4 regions of the Arthrobacter sp. S2(2024) genome follow, and region 4 is predicted to be linked to each of the others. Evidence: riboswitches for the same ligand, from Rfam matches in the RefSeq annotation. Region 4 holds a riboswitch; each other region holds the start of a gene.
What was found. A riboswitch is a leader RNA that binds a small molecule or an ion and turns the genes downstream of it on or off. The one in region 4 is predicted to bind thiamine pyrophosphate.
Positions count from the first base shown of each region.

Region 1: another riboswitch for thiamine pyrophosphate. It lies ahead of thiO (glycine oxidase ThiO); the one in region 4 lies ahead of VLA65_RS18145 (ECF transporter S component).
Region 2: another riboswitch for thiamine pyrophosphate. It lies ahead of thiC (phosphomethylpyrimidine synthase ThiC); the one in region 4 lies ahead of VLA65_RS18145 (ECF transporter S component).
Region 3: another riboswitch for thiamine pyrophosphate. It lies ahead of thiD (bifunctional hydroxymethylpyrimidine kinase/phosphomethylpyrimidine kinase); the one in region 4 lies ahead of VLA65_RS18145 (ECF transporter S component).

Region 1 covers NZ_JAYKZI010000002.1:359,670-367,422, reverse strand. The annotation lists gene VLA65_RS05330 (DEAD/DEAH box helicase) at 1-300, opposite strand, end outside; gene VLA65_RS05325 (RNB domain-containing ribonuclease) at 589-2,103, opposite strand; gene thiE (thiamine phosphate synthase) at 2,141-2,830, opposite strand; TPP riboswitch at 2,857-2,976, shown strand; gene thiO (glycine oxidase ThiO) at 2,968-4,275, shown strand; gene thiS (sulfur carrier protein ThiS) at 4,272-4,508, shown strand; gene VLA65_RS05305 (thiazole synthase) at 4,512-5,318, shown strand; gene VLA65_RS05300 (4a-hydroxytetrahydrobiopterin dehydratase) at 5,381-5,713, shown strand; gene VLA65_RS05295 (hypothetical protein) at 5,745-6,047, opposite strand; gene VLA65_RS05290 (DUF3107 domain-containing protein) at 6,084-6,308, opposite strand; gene VLA65_RS05285 (TetR/AcrR family transcriptional regulator) at 6,359-6,898, opposite strand; gene moeB (molybdopterin-synthase adenylyltransferase MoeB) at 7,102-7,753, shown strand, end outside.
Region 2 covers NZ_JAYKZI010000002.1:16,745-24,497, forward strand. The annotation lists gene VLA65_RS03750 (hypothetical protein) at 70-513, opposite strand; gene VLA65_RS03755 (VOC family protein) at 584-1,462, opposite strand; gene VLA65_RS03760 (amidohydrolase family protein) at 1,541-2,635, opposite strand; TPP riboswitch at 2,713-2,820, shown strand; gene thiC (phosphomethylpyrimidine synthase ThiC) at 2,816-4,645, shown strand; gene VLA65_RS03770 (alpha/beta hydrolase) at 4,646-5,395, opposite strand; gene ffh (signal recognition particle protein) at 5,499-7,064, opposite strand; gene VLA65_RS03780 (glucose-6-phosphate dehydrogenase) at 7,216-7,753, shown strand, end outside.
Region 3 covers NZ_JAYKZI010000023.1:19,349-27,101, reverse strand. The annotation lists gene proB (glutamate 5-kinase) at 1-775, opposite strand, end outside; gene obgE (GTPase ObgE) at 765-2,354, opposite strand; gene rpmA (50S ribosomal protein L27) at 2,500-2,763, opposite strand; gene rplU (50S ribosomal protein L21) at 2,824-3,132, opposite strand; gene thiD (bifunctional hydroxymethylpyrimidine kinase/phosphomethylpyrimidine kinase) at 3,553-5,073, opposite strand; TPP riboswitch at 5,065-5,161, opposite strand; gene VLA65_RS21310 (Rne/Rng family ribonuclease) at 5,306-7,753, opposite strand, start outside.
Region 4 covers NZ_JAYKZI010000012.1:51,635-59,387, reverse strand. The annotation lists gene VLA65_RS18155 (DUF4235 domain-containing protein) at 1-69, opposite strand, end outside; gene VLA65_RS18150 (NUDIX hydrolase) at 121-849, opposite strand; TPP riboswitch at 1,066-1,202, shown strand; gene VLA65_RS18145 (ECF transporter S component) at 1,277-1,906, shown strand; gene VLA65_RS18140 (ABC transporter ATP-binding protein) at 1,906-3,534, shown strand; gene VLA65_RS18135 (energy-coupling factor transporter transmembrane component T family protein) at 3,531-4,337, shown strand; gene VLA65_RS18130 (UDP-N-acetylglucosamine 1-carboxyvinyltransferase) at 4,547-6,070, shown strand; gene VLA65_RS18125 (endonuclease domain-containing protein) at 6,221-7,045, opposite strand; gene VLA65_RS18120 (glutamate--cysteine ligase 2) at 7,269-7,753, shown strand, end outside.

The sequences.
Region 1 (7,753 bases), on a different contig from region 4:
CGGTCCGACGACGCGCTGCAGCGCAGGAATGCCGAAGCCGAGGGTCTTTCCGGTACCGGTCTTGGCCTGGCCGATGATGTCGTGACCGCCCAGGGCCACCGGGAGGGTCATGGCCTGGATGGGGAAGGGATGGGTGATTCCGGCGTCGGCGAGGGACTCGACGATGTCGGCGCGGACGTTGTAGTCGGCGAAGGACTTTTCCGCGATCTCGTGGGGTGTTTCGTCCGAGGAAATGGTTTCCTCGGGTTCGATCGTTTCGGTTCCGTCTGTCAGAACTTCATGGGTGTGCAATTCACTCACAGTGGAGTTTTCCTTATTCATTTGGGCTGCGCTGCGTGCTCAACGGTTGTGGCAGGGCCGTTCCGGAGCACGGACGGGCGCAAGCAAATCCAGTGGAAGCCGATCGCGGGCTATCTAAATACTGGCACTGGGGACCAGCTGGTGTATCTCAAGATCGCGTAGGGGCGGGCTTGTTGATGTCAAAAAATTAACTGAATCAACGACCGGGCATCCATTACTACTCACACAGTCTAGCGTCTGGGTGCAATAAACCCCGGATCGCGGCCGCGGTCCTGTGAACTGATTGCGCTACTGGAGCAGTTCGAAGGTGATTTGGCGGGTGGCAATGTCCGCGTCAAGCAGTTTCACGCGGACCTTCGTACCGGACTCCATTTCGCCATCGCAACGAGCGGTGACCGCCGGCTCGGCGATCTGGACGATGCCGGAGGGGCCGTGGGAGTTGCCGTTCCCATTCCCATTCCCGTTGTGGCCGTTGGTGCTGTTCCCGTTCCCGTTTCCGTTGTTCTTGGCAGGCTTCGATCCGGAAATCACCACGGCGTCGAATTCCTGTCCGACGTGGTTCACCAGGAGTGCGGCCTCCACCGTGTCCAAGGCGAGGCGCTCCATTTTGGCGGCAAGCTGGTCGGATGACGCCATGATCTCCGGCAGGCTCGGCAAAGCATCCCGGGCCCATGCAGGGATCTCCGTTCCGTTGCTCAGTGCTTCGCAGATGACCAGGACAAAACGATCGACCAGCCGGCGCAAAGGCGCAGTGGTGTGGGCATATGGTGCGCCGATGGCTGACTGCATGACGCTGCCCGGTACTTCGCCGTCGAAAGGCGTGTAGCCGGCGCCCCGGAAAAGCAGCCCCGCGGAATGGAGAATGGCCAATTGCCGGGGGTCTTTGCCGTCGAGGGTCCGCAGGTACTCGCCGTAGCTGGTCCCCTCGGTCCAAGGCTTGCCGAGCGCCCCGGCCTGCCGTTTGAAATGGAGCAGCGAGCGCTCATCGGGAGCGGGCATGGTGCGCAGGATTCCAACCTTGCCGTCTAGCATCAGCTGGGCCGCCGCCATCCCGGTCATGAGCGAAATCTGGGCGTTCCAGTCCTCGACGGGCAGCGAGGGAGCTGCGACGATCCTGTACCCCCCGCCGTCGGGCAGTTGGACGATTTCTTGTTCAGGCATGTTCAGGCTCGCTCCGCCGCGGCGGCGTTCGAGTTCCACCCGTTTGAGCCCGACCTCCTTGAGCAACTGCAGGACGGGATCAGCTGTCCCGGAATCGATCGCGGACTGGACGCCCTTGTAGTTGAGCTTGGCGCGGCTGCGTACGCTTGCCCGGCGAACTGAGACGGTGCGGAACTCTGCTTCGGCATCGAGTTCGAAGTCCCACACGAACGCTCCGCAGTCCTGGCCCGCCAGCAGGCTTCCGGCGTGCTCGCTGATGATCTCGGGGTGCAGCGGTATGCGGCCGTCCGGCGCATAGTACGTCTGTCCCCGGTGGCGGGTCTCGGCGTCGAGCGCTCCTCCCGGTGGCACAAAGGAGGGCACATCGGAGATGGCGTAGAGAACCCTGTAACCATTCCCGGACCGCTCAATGAAGAGGGCCTGGTCGAGATCCGTGGAAGAGGCCGGGTCGATCGTGATGAACGGAACGTCCGTGAGGTCCTGCGCCGGCAGCCTGTGTCTTGAAACCGCGGCCTCCGCGTCGCGCAGTGCTTCAGCGGGATAACCCGCGGGCAGCTCGAGTTCGGTCCGAAGCGCCGCCAGTGCTTCCGCGAGCTGGTTCGACGTTTCAGAGACGTTCGGGGCTATGCGCTGATGTGACACGAAAGTCAGGGTAACTCCAAAATCTCCCGGCGTCTCGCTAGGCCGCCGCTGCGTCCAGTGCGGCCAGGAGTGCCTGGGCTGCCGCCGTCGGATCCCCGGCCTCGGTGATGGCGCGGACCACAACAATGCGGCTGGCGCCGGCCCTCACTACGTCTTCCACGTTGCTGAGATCGATGCCGCCGATCGCAAACCAAGGAAGCACTACGCCGCCGACGGTCTCTTCGTCTGCCTGCTTCACCGCATTGGCAGCGTACTTCACCAGATCGAGCCCGACGGCGGAGCGTCCAGGCTTGGTGGGCGTGGCCCACACAGGCCCGACGCAGAAGTAGTCCAAGCCGCTGCGGCCAGGCGACGCGGCGATGGCTGCGTCAATCTGCTCCGGCGTGTGCGTGGAGAGGCCGATGATGGTGGGGTCGTGGAGCAGCTTCCGGGCCGAGCGCAGCGAAATGTCCTTTTGGCCGATATGGAACACCGGTGCGCCGGCGAGGGACGCTACGTCCGCGCGGTCGTTGACTGCCCAGAGGCGCCCGTGACGCTGCGCCACGGATTGCAGGATCTCCAGGAGTTCCAGTTCCTCGGCCGCTTCAATGGTCTTGTCGCGCAGCTGGATGATGTCCACGCCGCCTTCGAATGCGGCATCGACAAACTGCTCAAAATCACCCTGTTGCTTGCGGGCGTCGGTGCAGAGGTACAGGCGGGCGGTGGTGTGGACATCGTGCGGGGTCATGGAAACAGAGTAGTTCCTCTAAACTGGGCTGGTACCGCGGGAGCCGCGGCGGCAGTCACAATCGCCGCGCGGCTGAGAGGGCTTCAGCGCCGACCGCTTGACCTGATCCGGCTAGTACCGGCGTAGGGAAGGACTCCATGGACGAAGTAAACACCCAGCACGGGCCCCTGCGTGCAGACGTGGCGGTGATCGGGGGCGGCGTCATTGGCCTGGGCATCGCGTGGGAAGCCCGAAGGTCGGGCCGCTCGGTTGCCCTGATCGATCCCGCGCCGGCCAGCGGCGCTACTTTCGCGGCGGCGGGGATGTTGGCACCAGTCAGTGAACTGCACTACCAGGAAGAGGACCTCCTGGAGCTCATGCTCGAATCGTCGGCGTTGTGGCCGGACTTCGAACACAATGTGACCGGCTCACGAACCGGACGCAGCACGGGTTACCGGACGACGCCGACCCTCGCCGTGGGTGCGGACGCAGCGGACCGCCGGGCGCTCGCCGATCTTCGGGACGTCCAGCTGGCCCATGGCCTGGTGGTGGAATCCGTGCCGTTGCGCGAAGCACGGGAGCGTGAGCCGCTCTTGAGCCCGCAGATTTCCTGTGCCTTCGACATCCCGGGCGACCACCAAGTGGATCCTCGCCGGCTTTCGGCCGCGATTCTAGGCGCTTTGGCAGACCACGAGCCCGGTAGCTCCAGTTGGATTCCGGGGGCCGAAGGCGGTTTCGCGGTCCGGGACACTGCGGCGGGCCTCCTGTGGGAGGAGGACGGGCGCGCCGTCGGGGCCGTGCTCGGCTCAGGCATCAATGTGCTTGCCACGGAAACGGTGGTAGCCAACGGACTCGATGCCGCCCGCGTGAAAGGACTGCCGGATGGATTGTCGCTCCCGTTGCGTCCCGTCTACGGCGACATACTGCGGCTGCGCGTCCCGGACCACCTGCAACCGCTGGTCACCGCCACGGTCCGGGGAATGGTGCGCGGAGTGCCCGTCTACATCGTTCCCCGCGATGACGGGACCGTCGTGATCGGCGCGACGCAACGTGAGGACGGATTGTCGTCGTCCGGGGGATCGGCCAACCCGGTGTCAGCCGGCGGCGTCTACCAATTGCTCCGCGACGCCCAGGTATTGGTTCCGGCCGTTGCCGAGCTGGAACTCCTCGAAGCAACTGCCCGGGCCCGTCCGGGCACCCCGGACAACGCACCGCTGCTGGGCCGCGTCGAAGGTCGGGAAGGAACCGTGCCCGGCCTCATCGTGGCCAGCGGCTTCTTCCGCCATGGCGTGCTCCTCACTCCGGCAGCGGCGAAAATCTGCGTTGGACTCATGGATGGCACCGCCGATCCCCGGTGGAACAAATTCCGCCCGGACCGCTTCTCCCGCCCGCACTCAGCAGCAAGGGCTTCCGCAGACGGCCCATCCGCCGATACCTTAAATCCCCTTCTGAAGGACCACGCATGAACATCAAATTGAACGGCGCAGACCACACGCTGAGCGACGACGCTTCCGTCACCACCCTCGTCAGCCACATCACCGGACGCGTTGTGGATTCCAGCGGCCAAGCGGCCGACGGACGCAAGATCGGCGTCGCCGTCGCACGCAATTCCGAAGTGGTGCCGCGCAGCCAGTGGGCTGCTACCGCGCTCGCAGAGGGCGATGAACTCGAAATCGTTACCGCAGTACAGGGAGGCTGAACCATGACCACAGCAAGCACTCACGAAGCAGGCACCCGAACCGATGCCCTGGTGATCGACGGTGTTGAGTTCGGCTCGCGCCTTATCATGGGAACCGGCGGAGCTCCGAGCCTCGACGGCCTCGGGGCAGCCTTGCTGGCTTCCGGCACCGAACTCACTACCGTCGCCATGCGGCGCTACTCACCGACGGAAACCGGTTCGCTGTTCCAATTGCTCGTAGACCACGGCATCCGTGTCCTGCCCAACACCGCCGGCTGTTTTACCGCCAAGGATGCCGTCATGACAGCCGAGCTAGCCCGGGAGGCATTGGAAACGGATTGGGTGAAGCTCGAGGTCATCGCCGACGAACAGACGCTGCTGCCTGACGCCGTGGAGTTGGTGGATGCGACGGAGAAGCTGGTGGACCGCGGCTTCAAGGTCTTCGCCTACACCAACGACGACCCCGTACTTGCGCTTCGCCTGGAGAACCTCGGGGCAACTGCGGTGATGCCGTTGGGCGCGCCTATCGGCACCGGCCTGGGCATCCTGAATCCCCACAACATCGAGCTGATTGTGTCCCGCGCTTCGGTGCCGGTAGTGCTCGACGCCGGCATCGGCACCGCGTCCGACGCCGCACTGGCCATGGAGCTCGGCTGCGACGCCGTGCTGCTGGCCACCGCGGTGACCCGCGCGCAGAATCCGGTGCAGATGGGCGAGGCCTTCAAACACGCGGTCATCGCCGGTAGGCTGGCGAAGCAGGCGGGCCGCATCCCGCGCAGGGAACACGCCCTGGCCTCCTCGGCCATGGAAGGCCGGGCCGAGTTCCTCTAGCGGCCGACGCTGGCCGCTCCGGGGATTCCTGCGAAGATTCCGCGTCTGTGAAGGAGCCCCGAATGGCCGGCAAGGACGACATTCTTTCCAGGTCCGCTATTGACGACGCCCTGGCGGAGCTGCCGGACTGGCGGTATCGCCAGGGCGCCCTCGTCACCGCCTACAAGTGCCCGACGTCGGCTGCCGCACTCGAGTTGATTGCCGCCGTCGGGCGCATTGCCGAACAGCAGAACCACCACCCGGACCTGGACTGGCGCTACAACCGGGTGTTCATCCGCTACACGTCCCACGATGCCGGGAGCGAGGTAACGCAGCGCGACGTCGGGGCGGCTAAGAGCGTCAGCGAAGCGGCCGCGGAAGCCGGGGCAGTTGCCAAACCGGAAGCCACGCCATGAGCCGGATCCGTAGCTAGAGCCGCAGCGCTGGTTAGAGCCTCAGCGCCGCGGTCAGCTGGGCGGTGTCGTGCCGCTTCCGATGGCGGCCCAGGAAGTGGGACGCCACGGCGGCCGCCACGGTCCCCAGAATGATGGGCAGGACCCACGGGATCCACGTCACGCCAGGCTGGTAGCCAAAGCCAAGTTGGATGAAGATCATCCAACTCAGCATGGCGACGGCGACCGAAACGCCGGCGGGCAGGGTGATTCCGTACGTTCCACGGTGTTTGTCAGTTCCCCAGACAATGAAGCCTGAAGCGATGGTGGCTAGCGCCACGATGACAAGTGAGAGCATGCGGACTCCTGGCTCGCTGGTGTTCTTGCCTGTTGCTTAGAGGGCGCCGAAGCCGACCCGGCGTACTTCTTCGGCGCCGATCTCCACGTATCCGAGGACATTGCCGGGAACGATGACCTGTCGGCCCTTTTCGTCGGTCAGGCGCAGGTCCGTGCCGTTGGCAATGGCCTCGCTCACGATCTTGGCAACAGCCTCGGCGTCGAGAGCGGACTCAAGCGCGATCTCACGGCCAACATTCTGAATGCCGATCTTTACTTCCACAGCGGGGCCTCCCAGCCAATCAAAAAAATACTCAGTCCTCTATTTGTAGTCTAGGACTCTTTCGGGAAGCGACTGATTCCGCGCCAAGCTAAACGGTAGATCAGGTCGCTGGCGACATCGAGGTCCAAATCGCCGTCGGTTTCGAGCCAATACCGCGCGCTGACCTGCGCCATTCCCGCCAAGCCCCGGCCCAGCAGCTGGGCCTCCAGCGGGGGCAGCTTAGTGTCTTCGGCGATGACCTTGGCGACGGCGTCGGCGAAGGTGCGGTTGAAAGTCTCCAGCCGGGAGCTGACGTCCGGGTCATTGATGAGATCGGATTCGAAGACGAGCCGGTGGGCTTGGTCATCGCCCGCGATGAAACGGTAGTAGGCGCGCATGACGGCCTGGACGCGCTCCTTGTTGTCCGACGTCGAATTCAGCGCCGTGAGCATCTGGTCCGTGAGCGTGGCCAGGTGGCTGTCGAGGAGGGCCATGTAGAGCTCCCGTTTCGACGGGAAGTGTTGGTACAGCACCGGCTTGCTGACATGGGCGGTCTCGGCGATTTCGTCCATCGCCGCACCGTGGAAGCCGTTGGCAACGAAAACTTCCAAGGCGGCATTCAAGAGCTGGGCCCGGCGCTCATCGCGTGGCAACCTGGCCGAACGCGGCGAACCGGTCCGATCTTGCCTGACCTGCGCCTCTTGTTTAATACGTGCACTCTCGGCCACTTGTCTGCCGCCTTTCCCCTTGCAGTTATGACCACAATACTGCGCAGTAATATGACCGGGCGGCACCTGCGGGGATACTTTGAAGTATGGCCACTACTTTTGCTGCCCAAACGTTGCCGTCTTCGCTGCCGCCACTCGTGGAACCGGCCGCGGGACTGACCACCGAAGAGGTGGAACGCTACTCGCGCCACCTCATTATTCCCGAAATTGGAGCGGCCGGTCAGCGTCGGCTCAAGAATGCCAAAGTCCTCGTGATCGGAGCCGGCGGACTGGGCTCTCCGGCGTTGCTGTACCTCGCCGCCGCCGGGGTGGGGACGCTCGGAATCGTGGACGACGACGACGTCGACCTCAGCAACCTGCAACGCCAGATCATCCACCGCGTGGGCGATGTGGGACGGCCGAAAATCGAATCGGCGCGTGACGCCATCAAGGAACTCAACCCGCTCGTCAGCGTGCAGCTGCACAACGTGCGCTTGGACTCCTCCAACGCTTTGGAGATTTTCTCGGGCTACGACCTCATCCTGGACGGCGCGGACAACTTCGCCACCCGGTACCTGGTCAACGATGCTGCCGCGATTCTCGGCAAACCGTACGTCTGGGGATCCATTTTCCGCTTCGACGGCCAGGTCAGTGTGTTCTGGGAGAAGCACGGACCCAGCTACCGCGATCTCTACCCGGAGGCCCCTCCCGCCGGCTCGGTCCCGTCCTGCGGCGAAGGCGGCGTATTCGGCATGCTGT
Region 2 (7,753 bases), on a different contig from region 4:
CCTGTCCATTGTGCCAGATGGCGGACAGTATTTCGAACACGCGGTCCGTGCGGCGGCTTTTCTGCGGGATTACTGCTCAGCGGACCAGACGTAGAGACCGCCCCGTTCGGCCTTTTCGACGTCGCTCGCGAGGGCCGCCAACTGCTGGACGTACAGGCGGGCCTGTTGGGCATCAAAGGGCATGTCCTCTTGGGCCGCCCAGCGTTCGGCGACGTCATCGAGGACGTTTCCTTCGCCTTCGGTCTCGTAGCTGAGGAGCTCAGAAAGGGCACGCACCATCGCTTCGGGGACGCCGAGCAGGGCGTCGCTGGTGACGTCCACCAAAGCAAGCTCATAGTCGGCCCCGCCTGCGTGCACGGCCGTGCCCGCGAGGTCTCCGAGCTGTTCTACTTCGAAATCGCTGATTCCCGGGATCCGCACCGCGGCGCCGGATACGTCACTGCCCTTCTCCAGGGCGGCGGCCCTCTTGAGTGCTTCATCGTGGGTGGCAACAAAGATTTCAGCAAAGCCCATGGAAAGTACTCTCATTCAGTCGTGCCAACGGAGCTGCGGCGCAGCGGCCGAGATGCGCCACGCCGTCGGATCAAGCGTAGCGGACCGCGACCCGCAGGCGGTTGCGCCACGGGTCCTCGAAGCGGAGCTCCTGGCCTGTGTGGTGCGAGGCGATGCCCGCTACCTTGAGGCGATCGGCGAGCGCGCCGACGTCGTCTCCTGACGGCACTTCGATGACCACTTCGCCCAGGCCGAGGGTGTCCTTGCGCGGACCTGCACCGCGGCTGTTCCACACGTTCATGGCCATGTGGTGGTGGTAGCCGCCCGCGGAGACAAACAGGGCCTGCCCGTGCCAGCCGGCGGTCTGCTCGAAGCCGAGGGTGTCGACGTAGAAATCATGGGCGGTCTTCACGTCGCCCACCTGGAGGTGGACGTGCCCGACGCCGGCGCCCGCCCCATGCTGGCCCGTCACGGCCGCTTCACTCAGGTACTGCTGGAGGTAGCGCTGCGGCGGGAGCGGCAAGCTGTCCATCACGACCGAGCTGCCGTTCCACTCCCAGCCTTCACGGGGCTTGTCGTAGTAGAGTTCGATGCCGTTGCCCTCCGGGTCGGTGAAGTAGAAGGCTTCGCTGACCAAGTGGTCGGCACTGCCGACGAAGGCGTGGGGTTCGTACTGCGCGGCGGAGGCAACAGTTGCGGCGAGCGAGGGCTGATCCTCGAAAAGCAGCGCCGTGTGGAAGAGTCCGGCCTCTCCGCGGCCCGGGATCTGGAGACCAGCGGCCGGCGCGAGGTGCACCAACGGCTTGCCTAGCCGGCCGAAGTAGAGCCCGCCGTCCTGTTCGGCGACAACGTCCAGCCCCAGCGCCCGCTGGTAGTAGTCGCCCATGAGCTTCATGTCCCCCACTTTGAGCATGACAGTGCCCATGGTGAGTTCGGCAGGAAGGAGATCCTGGCTGGATGTGATGGTCATGTGAAACTCCCGGCTTTTTGTGGCGCCGCCCTTCGGCAACCTCTACGTATCTAAATTACTTGAAGCTTCAATTTATTCCTAATGCCCGGCGCTTCCTGAAATGTGTCCCCTCAGAACGGTGCATCGTGGCTGCAGCACGATCTCAAGGGACGCTCGGGGATCCTTTGCGTAGAGCACGACGTCTGCGCTGGCGCCTTCGCTGATGCCGTCGGCACCCAACCACTCACGGGCGGACCAGCAGGCAGCATCGAGGGCTGCGGCCGCCGGAAGACCCGCCCGCTGGAGTTCCAGGATCTCCTCGCCGATCCGGCCGTGTTTGATGACGCTTCCGGCGTCGGTTCCGGCGTACACCCGCACTCCGGCGTCGAACGCCTCAAGGACCCGCTCATGCCGGCCCTCCCACAACGCGATCATGTGGGCGGCGTAGCGCGGAAATTTGGTTTCAGCCTGCTTCGCGATGTCCGGAAACGTCGCAATGTTGATGAGCGTGGGGACAATCGGCACATCCTGGTCCAGCAGCCGGGGAATGTGGTGGGGCAACAATCCGGTGGCGTGCTCGATGCAGTCGATCCCGGCGTCGAGCATGTCATCGATTGTCCCTTCGGCGAAGCAATGGGCGGTCACCCGCGCCCCCTCGTCGTGTGCGGCCGCGACGGCGTCCTTGACGACGGCGGCCGGAAAGGACGGGCCGAGATCCCCGGCGGAGCGGTCGATCCAGTCCCCCACGATCTTGACCCAGCCGTCTCCGGACCGCGCCTGCTTGCGGACTGCCTCCATCAGATCCTCCGGCTCCACCTCTTCGGCCAGCCCGGGGATGTACCGCCGTTGCCTCGCGATGTGCCTGCCCGCGCGGATGATCCTCGGCATGTCCGCCCGGCGTTGCAGCCAGCGCGTGTCGCTTGCGGATCCGGCATCGCGGATCAAGAGGGTCCCGGCATTCCGGTCCGCAGTCGCCTGCAGGCGGGCAGTCTCCTCGTCGACAGCTCCGCCCTTGCCCAAGCCAACGTGGCAATGCGCGTCGACCAGGCCGGGAAGCACCCAACCGTCCAGGACGACGTCGGGCTTCGCAAGTGGCCGGACGAAGGTCAGCCGTCCGTCGACCGACCAGAGGCCGCGCCGTTCCTCCTCCGGCCCGGTGAGGACGGCGCCGCTGAATTCGATGATTTCCGCCATGATTCCACCCTAGTTCCCGGGAGCTTCGCCGGCGCGGTCACATCTGTCACAAGCGCTGGCAGCTGTGGTAGCTTCGTCTACGACCACACGGGGGCCCTTGCAAGGGCTGAGATCGGGCTGATGCAGCCTGCGACCGTTGAACCTGTCCGGGTAATGCCGGCGAAGGAAGTGAGTAATCCTTTGAGCACCAAAGAAACACAGCTGAGCCCTACCCAAAAGGGATCGGACCACGATGTGACCCAATCCCTCAAGTCGCATTCCCTCGCGTTCCTGGAGGATGCCGACACGGGAATCCGGGTTCCAGTGACGGAAATCGCCCTCGAACCGTCCCCCAACGGCGAGGCCAACGCCCCGTTCCAGGTGTACCGGACCGCCGGACCCGGGAGTGATCCCGTAGTGGGCCTCGAACCATTCCGCAGCGAGTGGATCGAAGCCCGCGGCGACACTGAGGCCTACAGCGGCCGCGAACGGAACCTGCTCGACGACGGCAAGTCTGCCGTCCGCCGCGGCGCCGCCTCCGCGGAGTGGAAGGGGGCTCAGCCGGTGCCCCGCCGCGCCGTCGACGGCAAGACCGTGACACAGATGCATTACGCGAAACAGGGCATCGTCACGCCCGAAATGCAGTTCGTGGCACTTCGCGAAAACTGCGATGTGGAACTCGTCCGCAGCGAGGTCGCTGCCGGCCGGGCCATCATCCCCAACAACATCAACCACCCCGAATCCGAACCGATGATCATCGGCAAGGCGTTCCTGGTGAAGATCAACGCCAATATCGGCAACTCGGCCGTCACCAGCTCCATCGCCGAAGAAGTGGACAAGTTGCAGTGGGCAACGCAATGGGGCGCCGACACCGTCATGGACCTGTCCACGGGCGATGACATCCACACCACCCGCGAATGGATCATTCGTAACTCCCCCGTACCGATCGGCACGGTACCCATCTACCAGGCCCTCGAGAAGGTCAACGGCGAAGCCAACAAGCTCACGTGGGAAATCTTCCGCGACACCGTCATTGAGCAGTGCGAGCAGGGCGTGGACTACATGACCATCCACGCCGGCGTGTTGCTGCGGTACGTGCCGCTCACCGCGAACCGCGTGACGGGCATCGTTTCCCGTGGCGGCTCCATCATGGCGGGCTGGTGCCTGGCCCACCACGAGGAAAACTTCCTCTACACCCACTTCGACGAGCTCTGCGAAATCTTCGCCAAGTACGACGTCGCGTTCTCGCTGGGTGATGGACTGCGCCCGGGCGCGACGGCGGACGCGAACGACGCCGCGCAGTTCGCCGAGCTGGACACCTTGGCCGAGCTCACGAAGCGCGCGTGGCAGTACGACGTGCAGGTCATGGTCGAAGGCCCCGGACACATCCCGTTCCACTTGGTGCGGGAGAACGTGGAGCGCCAGCAGGAGCTGTGTGACGGCGCGCCGTTCTACACGCTGGGCCCCCTTGTCACCGACGTCGCCCCGGGCTACGACCACATCACCTCCGCCATCGGCGCCACGGAGATCGCACGCTACGGAACCGCGATGCTTTGCTACGTCACTCCGAAGGAACATCTGGGCCTGCCCAACAAGGACGACGTCAAGACCGGCGTGATCACGTACAAAATCGCCGCCCACGCCGCTGACCTGGCCAAGGGACACCCCGGCGCCCACGAACGCGACGATGCGCTGTCCAAGGCCCGCTTCGAGTTCCGCTGGCGTGACCAGTTCGCGCTGTCGTTGGATCCGGTCACGGCCGAATCCTTCCACGACGAGACACTCCCGGCAGAACCGGCCAAGACGGCGCATTTCTGCTCCATGTGCGGACCAAAATTCTGCTCCATGCGCATTAGCCAGGACATCCGCGACGAATACGGCTCGGCTGATTCCCAAGCGGCCATCGCGGAAATGTATAGCGGCATGCGCGAAAAGAGCGAGGAGTTCCTGGCATCAGGGGGCAAGGTCTACTTGCCCGAGCTTGAGGTTCCCGCAGGAAAACGTGAGGCGGCGTCAGGAAACCTGAACTGATCAGGAAGCCTGGACTGATCCTGCGCGGCTGGCATCCGCGATGAAGGAGCGGATGATCCGGTCTCCTTCAACTGAGTCATGAGGCCGGTGTCCTCCAGCCGCAACGCGGTGGAGGGCGCCGGTTTCCTGCAAGTACCCGGCGATCTCTTCGTAGAGGGGTTCCCAACCACCGGTCAGCACAAGCGTGGGAACTCCCGGCACAATGTGCAGGGGCGCTTCCCACGGCGGAGCCTGGAGCCGCAGGCGTCGCGCGGTTCGCCGGGCCTCCGGGGTGCTGAGGACCGCCGCCTCGGAAGAAAACGCCCTGCGGACGAATTCGCGTTGGTAATCGTCATCGCTGAGTTCGTGCCGGATCCGGAACAACGGCTCCATCAATGTCCGGTACGCCGCGGTGGCGGGTAGTTCGGCTGTCAATGAAAGACAAGCCGGTTCCACGAGCACGAGGGAGCGGACCAGGTCTGGCCGCTCCACCGCGGCCAACATGGCGGAAATCGCGCCTTGCGAGTGCGCGACCACATGGCCCCCACGCGCGGGGCCCGGGGCCGATGCGGCCTCCCGAGCTCCGAGGCACTCGAGGATAATCTCCACATCGGCTGCAACATCGGATTCCAAAGGCTCGGCCTGCGCATCAAAGCCGTGGCGTTTCAGGAACAGTGCATCGTACGCCAGCGCCATGCCATGCTGTTTCGGCCACGCCGCAGCGCCGAATGTGCCTGCTCCATGGACGAACACGACGCGCTGTTTTTGCATCCCCCCAGCCTATGGCACGGGGCTGACAACCCAACTCACTAGCAGTTGTTGTCGTTCTGAGGGGTCAAAACGACACCTACTGCTAGCCAGTTGGGTGGGATAGCTACTTACCGAGGAACTTGTCGAAGCCCTTGGGCAGGTTCAGCTGCGAGGGGTCGAAGTCGCCGGATGGCTGGCCGAATGCCGCGCCGGTGCGGACGGCGTTCGCCCGCTTGTTCTCGGCGTCGCGCAGTTCCTGGGCAGCCTTGGCGGGGTTTCCGGAACGGGCCTTCTTCTTGGGCGCGTTCTTGCTTGCCTTGCGGGAACCGCCACCGAGGCCGGGCATGCCAGGCATCCCGGGCATGCCGCCGCCCTGGGCCAGCTTCTTCATCATCTTCTGGGCCTGCGCGAAACGCTCCAGGAGGCCGTTGACCTCGGAGACGTGCACACCGGAACCACGGGCGATGCGGGCCCGACGGGAGCCGTTGATGATCTTCGGAGCCAGACGCTCGTGCGGGGTCATGGAGCGGACAATCGCCTCCACGCGATCGATTTCCCGCTCGTCGAACTGCTCCAGCTGCTGGCGGATGTTCTGCGCACCCGGCATCATCATGAGCATTTTCTTCATGGAGCCCATGTTGCGGATCTGCTGCATCTGGGCGAGGAAGTCGTCCAGGGTGAAGTCTTCCTGGTCGGCGAACTTCTTCGCCATCCGGGCCGCTTCATCCTTGTCCCAGTTCTTCTCGGCCTGTTCGATCAGGGTGAGAACGTCACCCATGTCGAGGATGCGGGAAGCCATGCGGTCCGGGTGGAACAGTTCGAAGTCGTCCAGGCCTTCGCCGGTGGATGCGAACATGACCGGCTTGCCGGTGACGGACGCGACCGAGAGCGCGGCACCACCGCGGGCGTCGCCGTCGAGCTTCGACAGCACGACGCCGGTGAAGTTGACGCCTTCGTCGAAGGCAACTGCCGTGTTGACGGCGTCCTGGCCGATCATGGAGTCGATGACGAACAGCACTTCGTTCGGGATGATCGCCTGGCGGATACGGCGCGCCTGGTCCATCATTTCGGCGTCGACGCCGAGGCGTCCCGCGGTGTCCACGATCACGACGTCGTGCAGCTTCTGCCGGGCTTCGTCGACGCCGGCGCGTGCGACGGCGACGGGGTCGCCGGTGGGAACATCCAGATCCGAGGTGGTGCCGGGGTGCGGAGCGAACACAGGTACGCCGGCGCGTTCGCCGACAATCTGGAGCTGCGTAACGGCGTTTGGACGCTGGAGGTCGGCGGCAACGAGCACAGGGCTGTGGCCTTGCGCCTTGAGCCATTTGGCAAGCTTGCCCGCGAGGGTGGTCTTACCCGCACCCTGCAACCCGGCGAGCATGATGATGGTGGGGCCGGTCTTCGCCAAGCGGATACGGCGGGTCTCGCCCCCGAGGATCTCCTGGAGTTCCTCATTGACGATCTTGACGATCTGCTGGCTCGGGTTCAGTGCCGCGGAAACTTCGGCGCCCAAGGCGCGTTCACGGATGCGGCCAGTGAACTCGCGGACCACGGGCACGGCAACGTCGGCGTCCAAAAGGGCACGCCTGATCTCGCGGACGGTGGCGTCGACGTCGGCCTCAGTGAGGCGGCCCTTGCCACGGAGATTCTTGAAGGTTGCTGTCAACCGGTCAGAGAGTGAATTGAACACGCGCCGTGCACTTCTTTCAATGGTCTACGAATGGCGGCCGTTCCGACGCACCAATATCTTGACGATTCCTGCCCCAAACAAATCTGACTCAACTGAGGGACTCGACTATCTAGGGTACCAAGACGCGCCTGCAAGATGGCATGCTGGCACAGTGACCAGCAAAACAACAGTAAATACGTTGCTCATCCTAGGCGCCTCCGGAGATCTGACGGGCCGATTGCTGTTGCCGGGCCTCGCCAGGCTCGTGGCAAGCGGCCTCGCGGACGGCCTGAAGCTTGTCGGAGCGGGCTCCGACCCATGGACGCCCGAACAATGGACCAAACGCGTGGGCGACGCCTTCGAGGAGGCAGCCAAGGGTGCAAGTGCCGCAGGCAAGAAAGCAATCGCGGCACTGGAGAAAAGTACCGAATACCATCAAGTGGATGTCACCGCGGACGGCCAGCTCGCGACGCTCCTGGCCGGGCTTGAAGCACCAATCGCCGTCTATTTCGCTTTGCCTCCACACATCAGCCAGAAGGCCTGCGAGGTCCTCACCGCCCAGCAGCTCCCTCCCGGAACGAGCCTGGTGATGGAGAAACCCTTCGGATCCAGCTCCGAATCCGCCCGTGAACTCAACAAGACCCTCGCCGCTTTGGTCCCGGAAGACCACATCCACCGCGTGGACCACTTCCTTGGCAAGGCCACCGTCT
Region 3 (7,753 bases), on a different contig from region 4:
TCGCCGTGGACGTGACGAGGGCGTGGATGCCGGAGCCCGCGGCGATCGAGGCCGCCTCCACCTTGGTGGTCATGCCTCCGGTACCGACGCCGGCTTTGCCCGCCTTGCCGATGGTCACGCCGACGAGGTCGGCGGGACCGGTGACGAGCGGAATGCGCTTTGCACCCAACGACGGCGGACCGTCATACAGGGCGTCGACGTCGGACAGCAGGACCAGCGCGTCGGCCCGGACAAGGTGCGCCACCAAGGCGGCCAGCCGGTCGTTGTCACCGAAACGGATTTCGTGGGTTGCCACGGTGTCGTTTTCGTTCACGACCGGCACGACGCCGAGGTTCAGCAAGCGGTCGAGCGCCCGGTATGCGTTGCTGTGCTGGGTGCGCCGCATCAGGTCATCGGCAGTCAACAGGACTTGGCTGACCGTGACTCCGTGCGCAGCAAAAGCCTGCGAATAGCGCGCCATCAAAAGCCCTTGGCCCACACTGGCCGCAGCCTGCTGCGTGGCGAGGTCCTTGGGACGCTTGGCGAGCCCGAGCGGTGCGAGACCCGCCGCGATGGCACCGGAGGAGACCAGGATGATCTCCGTCCCGGAATTGCGCTTCTCGGCCAGGGCGTGGACCAGGGCCGTCAGCGCTTTCTCCGAGATGCCGCCTTTGATGCTGGTCAACGAGGACGAACCTACTTTGACCACAATCCGCTTGGCGCCGGCCAACGCCTGGCGTTCCGCGGCGTCGTCGCCTTCGGTGACTTCAGCGATGCGGGCCGTGCTAGTCGTCATTTCCGGCTTCCAGGCCGCTTTCCTTCAGGGGCTTGGGCAGACGGCGGCCGCTGACGGACTCGGTCCAGATGCCCGCCTTCCGCTCGGCTTCGAGCTCGGCACGTGCTGCAGCCTTGGCCTCGCGGCGCTCGAGCTGCTCGTCGCGCTTCTGCGAACGGGTGGGACGGTCGCCGATGTCGGCAACGCGAATGTCGGTTCCTCGAGGCGTCGCCAGGAGTTCGGCGCCCGCCATCATGGTGGGCTCCCAGTCGAACACCACGCCGTCTTCCTCGCCGATCACCACGGTGTCGCCCGGAACGGCACCCATCTTGAACAACTCGTTTTCGATGCCGAGCTTGGCCAGTCGATCGGCGAGGTAGCCAATGGCTTCTTCGTTGGTGAAATCGGTCTGCTTGACCCAGCGGACCGGCTTTTCCCCGAGCACGCGGAAGAGCGGTTCGAGGTTCTTCTCCTCGCGGCGGATCTTGAAGCCGGACTCGTTGACGGCCCGGGGGCGCAGGACAGGCGCTGCGACCTTGGGAGGCGCAATCGCAACGGCCTTGCGGGCGGCCATGACGATCTCGCCCATGGCGAAGCTCAATTGGCGCAGGCCTTCATGGCTCGTGGCAGAGACTTCGAAGACGCGGTAGCCGCGCTGTTCCAGTTCTGGGCGGACGAACTCGGCCATATCCCGACCGTCAGGCAAGTCCACCTTGTTCAGGACCACAAGCTTGGGGCGCTCGTTCAAGGGGACCACTTCGCCGTCAACGCCGGCGTAGCTCATGTCCACCGCGTACTTGTCCAGCTCTTGCTCGATGATCGCAAGATCGGTGAGCGGGTCCCTGTCCGCTTCCAAGGTTCCGCAGTCCAGCACGTGCACCAGCGCGGCGCAACGCTCTACGTGGCGCAGGAAGTTGTGGCCGAGGCCCTTGCCCTCGCTGGCGCCCTCGATCAGCCCGGGAACGTCGGCGATGGTGAACCGGACGTCACCGGCCTGGACCACGCCAAGGTTGGGGATCAGGGTGGTAAACGGGTAGTCGGCGATCTTGGGCCGCGCCGCGGACATCGCCGCGACAAGGCTCGACTTGCCCGCGGAGGGGAAGCCAACCAGCGCGATGTCTGCGATGGACTTCAGTTCCAGGACGATGTCGCTGGACTCGCCTTCAATACCGAGGAGGGCGAAACCGGGCGCCCTGCGCTTCTGCGAAGACAACGAAGAGTTACCAAGGCCGCCCATGCCGCCTGCGGCGGCGACGAACTCGGTGCCTTCGCCGACGAGGTCAGCAAGGACGACGCCGTCCTTGGTCTTGACCACCGTGCCGTCCGGGACGGGAAGGACGAGGGTTTCACCGTTCTTGCCGCCCCGCCAGTCGCCCATGCCCGGGCCGCCGTTGGTTGCGTGGCGGTGCGGTGCGTGGTGGTAATCAAGCAGGGTGGTGGTTTGGGCATCGACGCGCAGGATGACGTCGCCGCCATTGCCGCCGTTGCCGCCGTCGGGTCCACCGAGGGGCTTGAACTTCTCGCGCTTAACAGAAACACAGCCGTGGCCGCCTGTTCCGCCGGATACGTGAAGTACTACCCGGTCTACGAAGGTCGCCACGTGTTTCTCCTCTATGTGGAAATTACTGCTTGAAGTGCGTGTTGCGCCGCTGTTGCGCGGCCGCCCGCCCTAGTAAATTCTAGTGCGGTTAAAAAGACAGATGGAGCGGGCCATACGGCCCGCTCCACCCGTTCAGAACGTGTTATTACTCTGCAGCTGCAGCAGCAACGATGTTCACTACGCGACGGCCACGGCGAGTACCGAACTCAACCGCGCCTGCCTGCAGGGCGAACAGGGTGTCGTCGCCACCGCGGCCGACACCGGCGCCCGGGTGGAAGTGGGTGCCGCGCTGGCGGACGATGATCTCGCCTGCGGAAACGACCTGGCCACCGAAGCGCTTTACGCCGAGGTACTGGGCGTTGGAGTCACGACCGTTGCGAGTGGAGCTCGCGCCTTTTTTATGTGCCATTTGAAATGCCTGCCTTTAAATTCTGGGGAATCTGTTGAAAACCTGAACAGCAACCAGTGGTTACTTGATACCGGTGATCTTGATCTTGGTCAGTTCTTGACGGTGACCCTGGCGCTTCTTGTAGCCGGTCTTGTTCTTGAACTTCTGGATGACGATCTTCGGACCACGGAGGTCTTCGAGGATCTCAGCCGTAACCTTGACCTTGGCCAGATCCGCAGCTGCGGAGGTGACCTTGTCACCGTCCACCAGGAGCAGTGCGGGCAGCTCAAGGGTGCTGCCGGCTCCACCGGGGACGCGGTTCAGGGTTACGTAGTCTCCAACGGAAACCTTTTCTTGGCGGCCGCCTGCGCGGACAATCGCGTACACCACTTGGGCACTCACTTCTCTCGACGTTTATTACTAAATTTGCGTGCGGAACCCCGATCCAAAAACGGGCCTGGTTCACGCTGTGCCTCAACGCCGTGGACTCCGGTACGGAATCCATGAGTCATCCCTCGAATAGTTCTAAATGAAAGGTCAGTTCCAAATGAACGGTTTCTAGGGGCATAACCCAAGTGTTGGCGTAAGCACCGAAGATCTAGATTACGCTAGTTTCGCCTTCGGCTGCAAATGAGGCCAGGTCCGGAGGCTGCCACGTGATGGCTGCCACAGACTGGCTATGCCGCCATCCGGTACCGTGCCCGTCCACCTTACCCTGCCGGCCGCGAAAAGCTCGGATCCTCACGCCGACACGCTGCAACGCCTGCGGGGGCAGGCCGCGTTCCGGTGCCTCCTCCCCGGAAGACCGGCTCAGCCGTGCAACCTTGGAGCATCGAAGAACGCCGTTTCATAGCGGCAGGATTGGGCAAACGCCTCCATCATCGCTGTGCACTCCGCGGGCGACGCAACCTGCGCGGCGGCATCCGTGATGCCGATCGCCTTGCGGGTGGCCTCCGCGAACGCCTCGTCCGCGTAGGTGCGCAGCCAATCCGCATAGGGGTGCTCGTCCGATGCTCCGGCCTCGACAAACCCATGGTGGAGCCGCTGTCCCACCTCGGCGTACAACCAGTAGCAAGGCAACACGGCAGCAACCAGCACCGCATAGCTTCCCGACGCCGATGCCGCCAGCAAGTGGTCCACGTAGGCCTTGGTGACCGGGCCCAGCTCTCCGCTCACCTGGCGTCCACTGAGCCAATTCCGGTGCAGCTCGGATTCGACTTCAAGGCACATCTGCGAGCCGCGGGCCCAGAACAGCTGTTCGGTTTCACTCGGAGCGAGGGCGCTTGCCCGTGCCAGGACCCTGGAATAGCCGTTGAGATAGATGGCATCCTGGGACAGGTAGTAGCTGAACTGCGCTTCACTGAGACCACCGGATTGCAAGTGCTGGATGAAGTCCAAGCCATAAATGGCTGCCAGTTCCGTTTGGGCGGCGTCCCACATCCGGACGGCGAAGTCCCCCGGTTGAAGGGCCTGCTGGAGCGCGTGGAAATGATGGATCGGCCCGTTGCCCTTCCCTACTTCCAGCACCTCGGACCGGGTCAGCGCCTCCTGGAGCCAGGGCTTGACGACACGCAAAGCAGACTCCCAATCGCCGAGCCGCGCCTTGGCCGTCGCCATCGCCGACGACAGGGAACATCCCGTCCCATGGCTATTGCGGGTCTCCACCCGTTGGCCGGCGAATTCCACCACGTCCTGGCTCAGGACTCCCCCGGTATTGACCAGGGCATCGGGGCAGCCGGCTCCCTGCAGATGGCCCCCCTTCACCAGGACGGTGTTTCCGCAGCTAGCGGCCAGGCGCTTGCCTTGCTCCAACGCCGATGCCCAATCAGTGGCAACAGGCTCGCCAAGCAGCATGGCCAATTCCGGAAGGTTGGGGGTCACCAGGTCTGCGAGGGGCAGCAGTTCCCGCAGTGCGGTTTCAGCGGACTCCGCGAGGAGCCTGTCGCCACTGGTCGCGATCATCACCGGATCCAGGACGACGACGGCGGGGCGCGCCTCGCCAAGCCAGCGGCGGACTTCGTGGATGACCGCCGCGTCCCCGAGCATGCCGATCTTGACGGCATCAACCGTGATGTCGTCGCTAATGGCGTCCAATTGCTGGCGCAGGAACTCCACGGGAGGCACATGGACGCCAGTGACGCCCTGTGTGTTTTGTACAGTGAGCGCCGTGATGACGGCCATGCCGTAGCCGCCGTTGGCTGCAATGCTCTTCAGGTCTGCCTGGATCCCGGCACCACCTGAGGGGTCCGAGCCGGCGATGCTGAGGACCCTGGGTATGGGGCGCTGGATGGCCTTGAGCGGGTAGACAGATGATTGCGCCGAAACAGTCATGCGAGACATCCCTTCGCCGGTGCTAACCGGACAGGTTCAACGGGTCTGGTCTCAGCCGGCTCGGTGCGCGGCACCCCGTGTCAGTCCCCTAGCTTAACCCTGATCACGCCTCGCCCGCTGAAATCGCCCTTTGCAACCGGACTGCCAGGGTCGGCGGATTGGCCCACAACGCCGAAACCCCGGCGGTTTCCACAGGAGCGGAAACGGCCGGGGCTTAGGCACGGTACTACGTTCAGAGTTCGGACTTCGGCACACCGACGCCGAGGATGATCGGTTCCGCTGCCGCCGTCGGCTTCGTCGGGGCGGCGTCTGCCGCCTTGGCCTCGTGCGCGGCCCCACCGGAAGCAGCCGCGGCAACCTCGTGGTGCTCCACGTTGGTGGCGTTGGCGGCACCCTGGGCCCGGCTGGCGCTACGGTTGCGTCGGCCTCGGCGTCCACGCGAACCCGAGTCCGGGGATTCACCGCTTGCAACGGCTGCGGGGGCCTCTGCGGGGGTTTCCTTGGCTGACGTTGACGTCGTGGCGGTGTCCGGAGCTTCTCCGAGGCCTGCGAATGCCTGTGCCAATAGGTCCAGGCTCATGGCAGGTGTGCCACTTGCAGCCTCCTCTTCGTGGTGGACGAAAGGCAACGCAACTTCCTCGCCGCCGAATCGCAGCACAGGCTTCGAACGTTCCTCGCCACTCGAAGCAGCGGCCGGAGCCTGGACCGGGGCCGCTGGGGCCTGGACCGGGGTTACTTCCGCTGCGTGCCCGTCGGCGAGCAATTCCGCCGCGTGGTGGAGCTCGTCGTCGTGCAGGTGGGCAGCGTGGGCTGCAGCCGCGATGGTGGCAAGGGCTGCGCGGGTGGCTGCCTGCCGGTTCGGGTCGGTGGATTCCACAGTGTGGACCGGCACCGAAGGGGTGACGGGCAGTTCAGTGGTCCCCGGCCCCGTGCCGCGGCCGCGGCGACGCTTGCGCTGCTCGGGGCGGACGGCTGGCTGTGACTCCGTGCGCGGGTGGTGGTGTTCAGCTGCCACGACGTTGGCCCGACGGTGCTCCACGGGCTCGTCGTGCGTGACGATTCCGCGCCCTGCGCACGTCTCGCACTGCTCGCCGAAGACCTCCAGCAGGCCGGTGCCCATGCGCTTGCGGGTCATCTGGACCAATCCAAGCGAGGTCACCTCGGCGACCTGGTGCTTGGTACGGTCCCGGCCGAGGCACTCGACCAGGCGGCGCAACACGAGATCGCGGTTGGATTCCAGGACCATGTCGATGAAGTCGATGACGATGATTCCACCGATGTCGCGCAAGCGGAGCTGGCGGACCACTTCCTCGGCAGCCTCAAGGTTGTTCTTGGTGACGGTCTCCTCGAGGTTGCCGCCGCTGCCGGTGAACTTCCCGGTGTTGACGTCGACAACCGTCATGGCCTCCGTGCGGTCGATCACGAGCGAACCACCGGAGGGCAGGAAGACCTTGCGTTCCAAGGCCTTGTGGATCTGTTCGTCCACACGCCATGCCGAGAAAATGTCCTGGTCCGAGGTCCACTTCTCGAGGCGTCCCACCAGGTCCGGCGCCACGTACGTGACGTAGGCCTCGATGGTGTCCCAGGCTTCATCGCCGGAAACGATGAGCTTGGAGAAGTCCTCGTTGAAGACGTCACGGACAACCTTGATGGTGAGGTCCGGTTCGCCGTACAGCAGTTCCGGAGCCAGGATCTTGGTGGACGTGGACTGGCTTTCGATGCCTTCCCACTGGGCCCGCAAGCGGTTGATATCGTGCGTCAGCTCTTCCTCGGAAGCACCCTCGGCGGCGGTGCGGACAATAACGCCCGCGTTCTCCGGGAGGCGGTCCTTGAGGATTTTCTTCAGGCGGTTGCGCTCGACGTCGGGCAGCTTGCGGGAAATTCCCGTCATTGACCCGCCCGGTACGTACACAAGGTAGCGGCCGGGAAGTGAAATCTGGCTCGTCAGGCGTGCGCCCTTGTGGCCCACCGGATCCTTGGTGACCTGGACCAGCACGGAGTCGCCTGACTTCAGGGCGTTCTCGATGCGGCGCGGTTTGCCTTCCAGGGTGACGGCATCCCAGTTGACTTCACCGGCGTACAGTACGGCGTTGCGGCCGCGTCCGATGTCTACGAACGCGGCTTCCATCGACGGCAGCACGTTCTGGACCTTGCCCAGGTAGACGTTGCCGATGAGGGAATCCTGCTGTGTCTTGGACACGAAGTGCTCCGCGAGCACGCCGTCTTCGAGGACACCGATCTGGATCCTGTCGTCGCGCTGGCGAACGATCATCTGGCGGTCGACGGACTCACGGCGGGCCAGGAATTCGGCCTCGGTGATGACCTGGCGGCGGCGGCCGGTCTCGCGGGATTCGCGGCGGCGCTGCTTCTTTGCTTCAAGGCGGGTGGAGCCCTTGACGCTCGTGACTCGGTCGGAGCCGCTGGTGGACTCAACGTGCGCGCGGGGAGCGCGGACGCGGGTCACAGTGTTGGGGGGATCGTCGTCTCCGCCGCCCGTCAGTTCCAGGTCCTGATCGCCGCGACGACGGCGCCGGCGACGGCGGGAGGTCACGCCTTCTTCGAGGGGCTCCTCGGTACCGGCTTCTGCCTCGTCCTCGGATTCCGCAGAGGTTTCTTCTCCCGCGTCATCACGCTCGGTGCCCCGGCGTCCGCGACGGCCACGGCTGCGACGCCGACGGCG
Region 4 (7,753 bases):
GAGCTTGGTGCCGACAAAGCCAGCGCCGATGCTCACGCCGGTGCCGAGCAGTTTGATGAGGAGGTTCATTCCGGGACTCCTTGCGGGTGGAAACAGGACCGTCCCCAGCCTAACCCCACTTCAGGGCAGTTCCGGAGCAACGGATGGAGCTTGGCGCCTCTGCCGGAAGAACTCCTCCAAGGCCCCGGGCTTTGGACGGACAGGCACGATGTCACGGTCCTCGCCCAGTATCGCTTCCACTGTGCCGAGGGCGAGGAGCTCATCCAGCAGCGCCAGCGTGGGCGGCATGAGCTTGAGTGTTCCGGCGACTTCGGCGTCCAGGATTCCGCGGACGGGCATCCACAAGGACGACGACGCTTCCGTGGTCTGGTGCCTTGGCTCGGCACCGGAAACCGGGCAGGCAAGGTAGAAGTACGTGTCGAAGCGCTTGGGCTGGTCCTGCGGAGTGACCCAGTTGGCCCACGGGCGGAGGGTGGCGGCGTCAAGCTTCAGCCCGGCCTCTTCGAACACCTCACGCTGCGCGGCCGCCAGCACCCGGCCGGCGTTGAACCTGGCGGAGGCAGGCTCGACGGCGATGCTGCTCCGGTGCCATGCAGCGGCGTGCTGCTCGACGACGTCGTCCGCGAAGTCCCAGCCGGAGCTGTCCACCTGGTCCACCCGGCCCCCGGGGAAGACCACCATGCCCGCGGCGAAATCCATCGTGGAAACCCGGTGCTGGACGAACACCTCCAAAGCCTGCGCCGCACCTTCAGAGCCCCCGGGAACCGCGGCATCCCGGACCAGGATCACGCTTGCGGCGAGCCTCGGTTCCGCCACCGTGGTGCTGTTCGCTTCGCCATTGCCTGCCAAGACCGCTCCTTTGCCCGCTCTGCCGCGTCACATTCTGCTGGATCATTGTCCCAGTTTCTGCGGCCGCCCGCGCCATTCCGGGCCGGCCTGCGCTCACCCGGCGAGTGATCCAGCAGAATCCGTCGTCCCCGCGTGTTTGTGACCGTTCCGCGGACGCCAACACAGCGCCCGCAACCCCGCCAAGGTGTAAACTGAACCACGCCCAAAAGGGTGGATTGATAACGACAGGGGAGCGCCGCCGTCGGGCACGCAGCAATGCGGCACGGAGGACGGGCGCTGAGAGTGCGGACAGCCGCAGACCCTCGAACCTGATCCGGCTAGTACCGGCGCAAGGGAGTCGAGTTCTCATAGTGTCCGGACCGGCGCGGCGGAAGCCGCTCGCAGGCAACCGCGAACACTTTCCCCTCCTGTTCCTCAGGAGGACAAAATGACTGGTATTTCTGCAAGGCCGGGCCTCACCAAGCCTGGTTACAACTGGCGCGTCGTGGACATCGTCGTGGCGGCACTCATCTCGATCGCCGGTGGCGTGATCTTCTGGGCATGGGACCAGATGGCTTTGGTTGCCACGCCTATGTCCGCCGGCTACCCGCCCCTGAGCGGCCTGATCGCCGGCGGCTGGATGATTCCGGCCGTGCTGGGCATGCTCATCGTCCGCAAGCCCGGTGCGGCAATTTTCTGCGAAACAGTGGCCGCCACGAGCGAGCTCATCATGGGTTCCCAGTACGGCACCACGGTGCTGATCTCGGGCCTGCTCCAGGGCTTGGGGGCGGAACTCATTTTCCTGGCCTTCATGTACAAGAAGTTCAACCTGCCGGTGTCCCTGCTGGCCGGTGCCGGTGCGGGCCTGTTCTGCGGCCTGAACGACTCCTTCCTGCCGTGGGGCTGGAACATCGCCTACGAACCGGTCGACAAGCTCGCGTACATCGTGTTCTGCACGATCTCCGGGGCCGTCATTGCCGGTGCCCTGTCCTGGATCGCTACCCGCGGCCTGGCCAGGACCGGTGTCCTGAGCGCGTTCGCGTCACGCAAGGCCGCCTCGGAGCCCGTCTTTTCCTGATGCCCAGTCCTGATTCCGGCACCTCTGCCGTGGTGCGACCCGCCGCCATTTCCGCGCAGGGCTGGGGCTGGCGGCACGCCGGCCGCACCACGCAGGCCATCCACGCCCTGGACCTGGACATCCGTCCGGGCGAGCGCGTCCTGCTGCTTGGCCCCTCGGGCGCAGGCAAGTCGACGTTCCTCCATGCCCTGGCGGGCGTGCTGGGCGAGGAAGGCGACGACGCCGACGAGACCGGCTCGTTGCTGGTGGACGGCGTTTCCCCGAAGGCCCAGCGGGGCCGTGCCGGACTCATGCAACAGGACCCCGAAACCCAGGTGGTGCTTTCCCGCCTGGGCGACGACGTTGCATTCGGCGCCGAGAACCTTTGCGTGCCGCGGGACGAGATTTGGAAGCGGGTCCATGAAGCGCTCGACGACGTCGGGCTGCTGCGGAGTGCCGGTGGCAGTGCCAGCGGCAACTTTTCGCTCGACCACCCGACGTCGGCCCTCTCGGGCGGGCAGAAACAGCGCCTTGCGCTCGCCGGCATACTGGCAATGCGGCCCGGCTTGATCCTCCTGGACGAGCCGACCGCCAACCTTGACCCGGCCGGCGTCTTGGAAGTGCGCGATGCCGTGGGCCGCTGCCTGGACAAGACCGGCGCCACCTTGGTGGTGGTGGAACACCGGGTATCGGTCTGGAAAGACCTCGTGGACCGGATTGTGGTGCTTCAGCCGGGCAGTTCCTCCTCGGGAGGTTCGACGCCGGCGGTGCTTCTGGACGGTGACCCGAACACGGTTCTGGCGCAAGCAAGGGACATGCTCACTGCTGCGGGCGTCTGGGTGCCTGGTTACGTGCCGGCCACCCGCCCACGTTCGGGAACAGGCGCCGGACCGGCGGCCGACTCCGGAGCGGGGAGCTCCCGGAAGGGGGGCGAGTTGCTGCTCGCCACCCAGGAGCTTGCGGTGTCCCGCGAACGGACACGGCGCCGGGGGTTCAAAACGATCGCCCCGCGTCCTGTGCAGTCCGGACTCGACGCCGAAGTGTTTGCCGGACGGGCACTGACAATCACCGGTCCCAATGGCGCCGGAAAATCGACCTTCGCTTTGACCCTCGCGGGGCTGTTGGCGCCGATATCCGGGGCGGTGACTGCCGCCGTCGGGCTCAGCGACGGCGCGGGCCCCGACCCGTTCAAGTGGAAGGCCCAGCAGCTGATCTCCCGCATCGGGACTGTGTTCCAAGAGCCCGAGCACCAGTTCGTCACCGGCCGCGTCCTCGATGAGCTCATGTTCGGCCCCAAGCATCTTGGCCATGGCGAGGAACGGGTGGACGAGTTGCTGGAACGGCTGCGCTTGGGGCATCTCGTGGACGCCAATCCGTACACGCTCTCCGGGGGCGAAAAACGGCGGCTATCCGTGGCGACGGTGCTCGCCGCGCACCCCCGCGTCCTGGTGCTGGACGAACCCACTTTCGGCCAGGACGCGAACACGTGGGCTGAGCTTGCGTCGTTCCTGTCCGAACTGCTCGACGCCGGCACCTCCGTGGTTTCCGTGACCCACGACCAGGAATTCAGCTCCGTCCTGGGCGGCGCCGAGATGCGGCTCGAGCCTGCATTCCAAGGCGGCGCCCGGCAGGAAGCAGGTGCGGCATGAGGGACGCCCTGACCCTGCGCGGCAACAACGCCCTCCTGACACGCGCCAATCCGCTGGCCAAGTTCGTGTCGGTCTTCCTGATCACCCTGGTGTTGGCGTTGTCCATCGACTTGGTGTCAGCCTCGACCGCGCTCCTCGGCGAATTGGCGTTGTTCCCCCTCGCGGGGCTCACCGTGCGCTTGCTCTGGCAGCGCGGCTGGCCCTTGATTATCGCGGCCGCGCTCGGAGGTTGGAGCACCGCGATCCTGTCGGCGGACAGCGGAAGGATACTGCTCGACGTCGGGATCTGGTCCATTAGCGAAGGCTCGCTTCAGCTTGGACTCGGCTTCATGCTGCGGGGTCTTGCCATAGCGCTGCCTGCCATTCTCCTGATGAGTTGCACCGATCCCACCGATCTCGCCGATGCCCTGGCGCAAAAGGCGAAACTGCCGCACCGTTTTGTCTTGGGTACCCTGGCGGCCCTGCGGCTCGTGGGACTCATGGCGGAGGAGTGGCAGACCATCGGCATGGCACGGCGCGCGCGGGGTGTCGGCTCGCACGGAAGTCCGCCGCAACGGTTCAAGGCCATGCTTGGCCAAAGCTTTGGTCTGCTGGTCCAAGCGATCCGACGGGCGTCCCGCTTGGCGATGACCATGGAGGCGCGCGGCTTCGGCGGCGGACGGCGGACCTGGGCGCGCGAATCCACCTACAGCCGCCTGGACGTCTGGGTTCTGGGCGGCGGGCTGGTCATCGCTGCCGCGGCCGTACTCGCGGCCCAATGGGCAGGGACCTGGCACTTCGTCTGGCTGAAGCAGCCCAACTGACTCGCAGTTGTTGTCGTTTAGACGCCCCAAAACGACAACAACTGCGACTCAGTTGGGTATTTGCGGGCGGACCGCCATCCGGCAGCCCCGGGCACGCGACGGCGGCCGTTGCGACTTACTTATCGCACGAGACGACTATTCTCGGGCTGAATCAGCGGGTTGCGTCGCAGAATCTCCAATTCTTAGACCATCTGTGATATTTATTGATCATGACGCAACCGACTGCCGAACATGTAGGTCTCCTCCTTCGCGACGCCCGCGGCGAAAAGGGCTGGACACAAGGACAGCTCGCCTCGGAACTGGGCACCAGCCAAAGCGCCATTGCCCGCATGGAACAAGGCAAGCAAAACCTCAGCCTGCGCATGATCGAGCGCCTCGAGTCGATCTTCGGACGAACCATCGTCAAGGTCGGCAAACGGCAGATGACCCACCTGCGCGTGGAGGGCGGACGTACGCTCTCCGGCTCGGTGGACGTCAACAGCAGCAAGAATGCCGGCGTCGCACTGCTTTGCGCGAGCCTCATCAACCGCGGCACCACCACCTTGCGGCGGCTCGCCCGGATCGAAGAAGTCAACCGGATCGTCGAGGTATTGACCTCCATCGGCGTCGAATGCACCTGGCTGAACGGTAACGATCTGCGCATCCGCCGCCCGGAAACGCTGGACCTCGCCTCCATGGACGTGGAAGCCGCACGCCGCACCCGCAGCGTCATCATGCTGCTCGGCCCGCTCCTCGATGAGGCTGCCTCGTACCAACTGCCCTACGCCGGCGGTTGCGATCTCGGGACCCGGACCGTGGAACCGCACATGCAGGCATTGCGGCAGTTCGGACTCTCCGTGGAAGCCAAATCAGGCTTCTATTCAGTGCAGGCCCCGCCGGCCGACGGCGAGCACCGCACCTTCGTGCTCACGGAGCGCGGTGACACCGTAACGGAGAACGCCATCATGGCCGCCGCACACCGCAGCGGTACCACGGTGATCCGCAATGCCAGCCCCAATTACATGGTGCAGGACCTTTGCTTCTACCTGCAGGGGCTCGGCGTGGTCATCGACGGCATCGGGACAACCACCCTGAAGATCACTGGGCGCCCGGCGATCGACGTCGACATTGAGTACTTCCCGTCCGAAGACCCGATCGAGGCCATGAGCCTGATCACCGCGGGCATCGTGACCAACTCGGAGGTCACCATCTGCAGGGTCCCCATCGAGTTCATGGAGATCGAACTTGCCACGCTCGAGCAGATGGGCCAACAGCTCGACATCTCCGGCGAGTACTTTGCGCGCAACGGACGGACGCGCTTGGTGGATGTCACCACCAAGCCATCACGGTTGCGCGCTCCGGAGGACAAGATCCATCCGATGCCGTTCCCGGGTCTAAACATCGACAACTTGCCGTTCTTCGCGGTCATCGCCGGCAACGCCGAAGGCCAGACCATGATCCACGACTGGGTCTACGAAAACCGGGCCATCTACCTGACCGAACTCAACAAGCTCGGCGCCCAGGTTCAACTGCTCGATCCGCACCGCATCTATGTCAATGGCCCCACCAAGTGGCGCGGCGCGGAAGTCGGATGCCCCCCGGCACTCCGACCCGCAGCTTGCCTGTTGTTGGCCATGCTGGCGGCCCGCGGCACGTCCGAGTTGCGCAACATCTACGTGATTGAGCGCGGATACGAGGACCTGGCCGAGCGGCTCAACACCATCGGCGCCAAGATCGAGTACTTCCAGGACTGATGGGGGCGGAGAACGTCGGAATCTCCACGATTCGGACTGACCAGCAGGACATTCTGCTGGATCATCCGGAGTCAGCGTTCGCTCACCCCCGAAAACAATGGGTTTGCCTTCTGCGCCCTGGCGATGATCCGGCAAAATCCGTCGTTGCGATCACCTCTGTTCGTCGTGCAGGGCGAGGACGGCACGGATTTCGTCCATCACCTGCTCCGGGTTGTTCCAAATCTGCTCGGGGGCGAAGCTCAGGAGGTCAAAGCCACGTGCCTGTGCAGCGTTCAGGCGTGCCATATCTTTCCTCCAAGCCTCCCGCGAGCTGTGGAAGGCGTAGCCGTTGACTTCAACGATGAGCCACCGTCCAATGAGAAAGTCCACACGTCCCACGCCGCGGATTTTGACTTGGCGACGGAATGTCAGGCCTTCTGATTCGAACAGCAGGCGGGCGCTGATCTCCGGTACGGATTCGGACAGGCCGTCTGCCTTGGCGAGAAGCCTCCTGGCGTTTCCGTAGTAGTTGGCGGAGATCTCGCTTTCGAGCAGGCCCCGCGGGATGCCGAACTGCTGTATGGCAGACTGCGCAATCGAAATGGCATCGACCTCTGGCAAGCAGACCAATGCGTGAATCACAGTGTCCTCGACGGATGCCAAGGGGACGGCATTCTCCCGAGATAGGCGTAGGCCGCCATGCCGGACGAAGCCCCGGCCCCGGCAGTGCCGCGTAGCCAGGTGCACGCGCATGGGCTTGTCCTTGATCCACAGGCCGTAGCGTAAAGCTGCGCTCGCGCAGGTGACATGCCCGTTATTGAGGATCGCCGTGAGGTATTCCTGATCCGCTGACGGGAGGGCCCACACGCCTTTTCGTGGTTGGTGTGCCCCGGCGGAAGCCAACTTGCGGATGGCTGAGGGCGTATAGCCGCTGGCGCGCAGTAGGCCCACGCGCGCGACCCCACCCACCGTGGCAAGGAATTCCAAAGCATCCATGGATCCAGCTATCCATGGAATTGCGGCTGACGCCCCAGGGAATGTGCCGTATGTGGATGAGTTGGCGGACATTCTGCTGGATCACCCGGGGGTGGCTTATCGCTAATGCCCGGAAAATAGAGGCTGTCCCCCGGTCCTGTCGGAGTGATCCAGCAGAATCCCTCGGGCGGCCCGTAAAATCCCGGTCTGTCTCCGCAAGGCTGCCATGGCGCACAATTGATCCGTGCGCACTTTTGGTGTGGAAGAGGAGTTGCTGATCGTCGATCCCGTGACCGGCGAGCCGCTCGCGCTTGCCGACGCGCTCCTCTCGGCCCCCGCCCACGACGGCGCCGCCCACGATGACGCTGCCCACGCCGCCCAGGATGGCACCGAACCCGGACCCACCCTCGAGGAGATCGACGGTCCCGATACCGGCCTAAGCCACGAGCTCAAACTTGAGCAGATCGAAACCCAGACCCGCCCATGCCGCAGCTACGCCGAGCTCCTGCACCAGATCCGCAGGGGGCGCGGCCTCGCCAGCCATGCCGCTCGGCGCCACGGCGCTCGGATCGCCGCGTTGGCCACATCGCCCGTGGATGCCGCGTTGCACACCACTCCGGATCCCCGGTACGCCATCATGCTCGAACGGTTCGGTATCACGGCGCACGAACAGCTCACGTGCGGATTCCACGTGCACACATCGATCGAGTCCCCCGAGGAAGGCGTGAT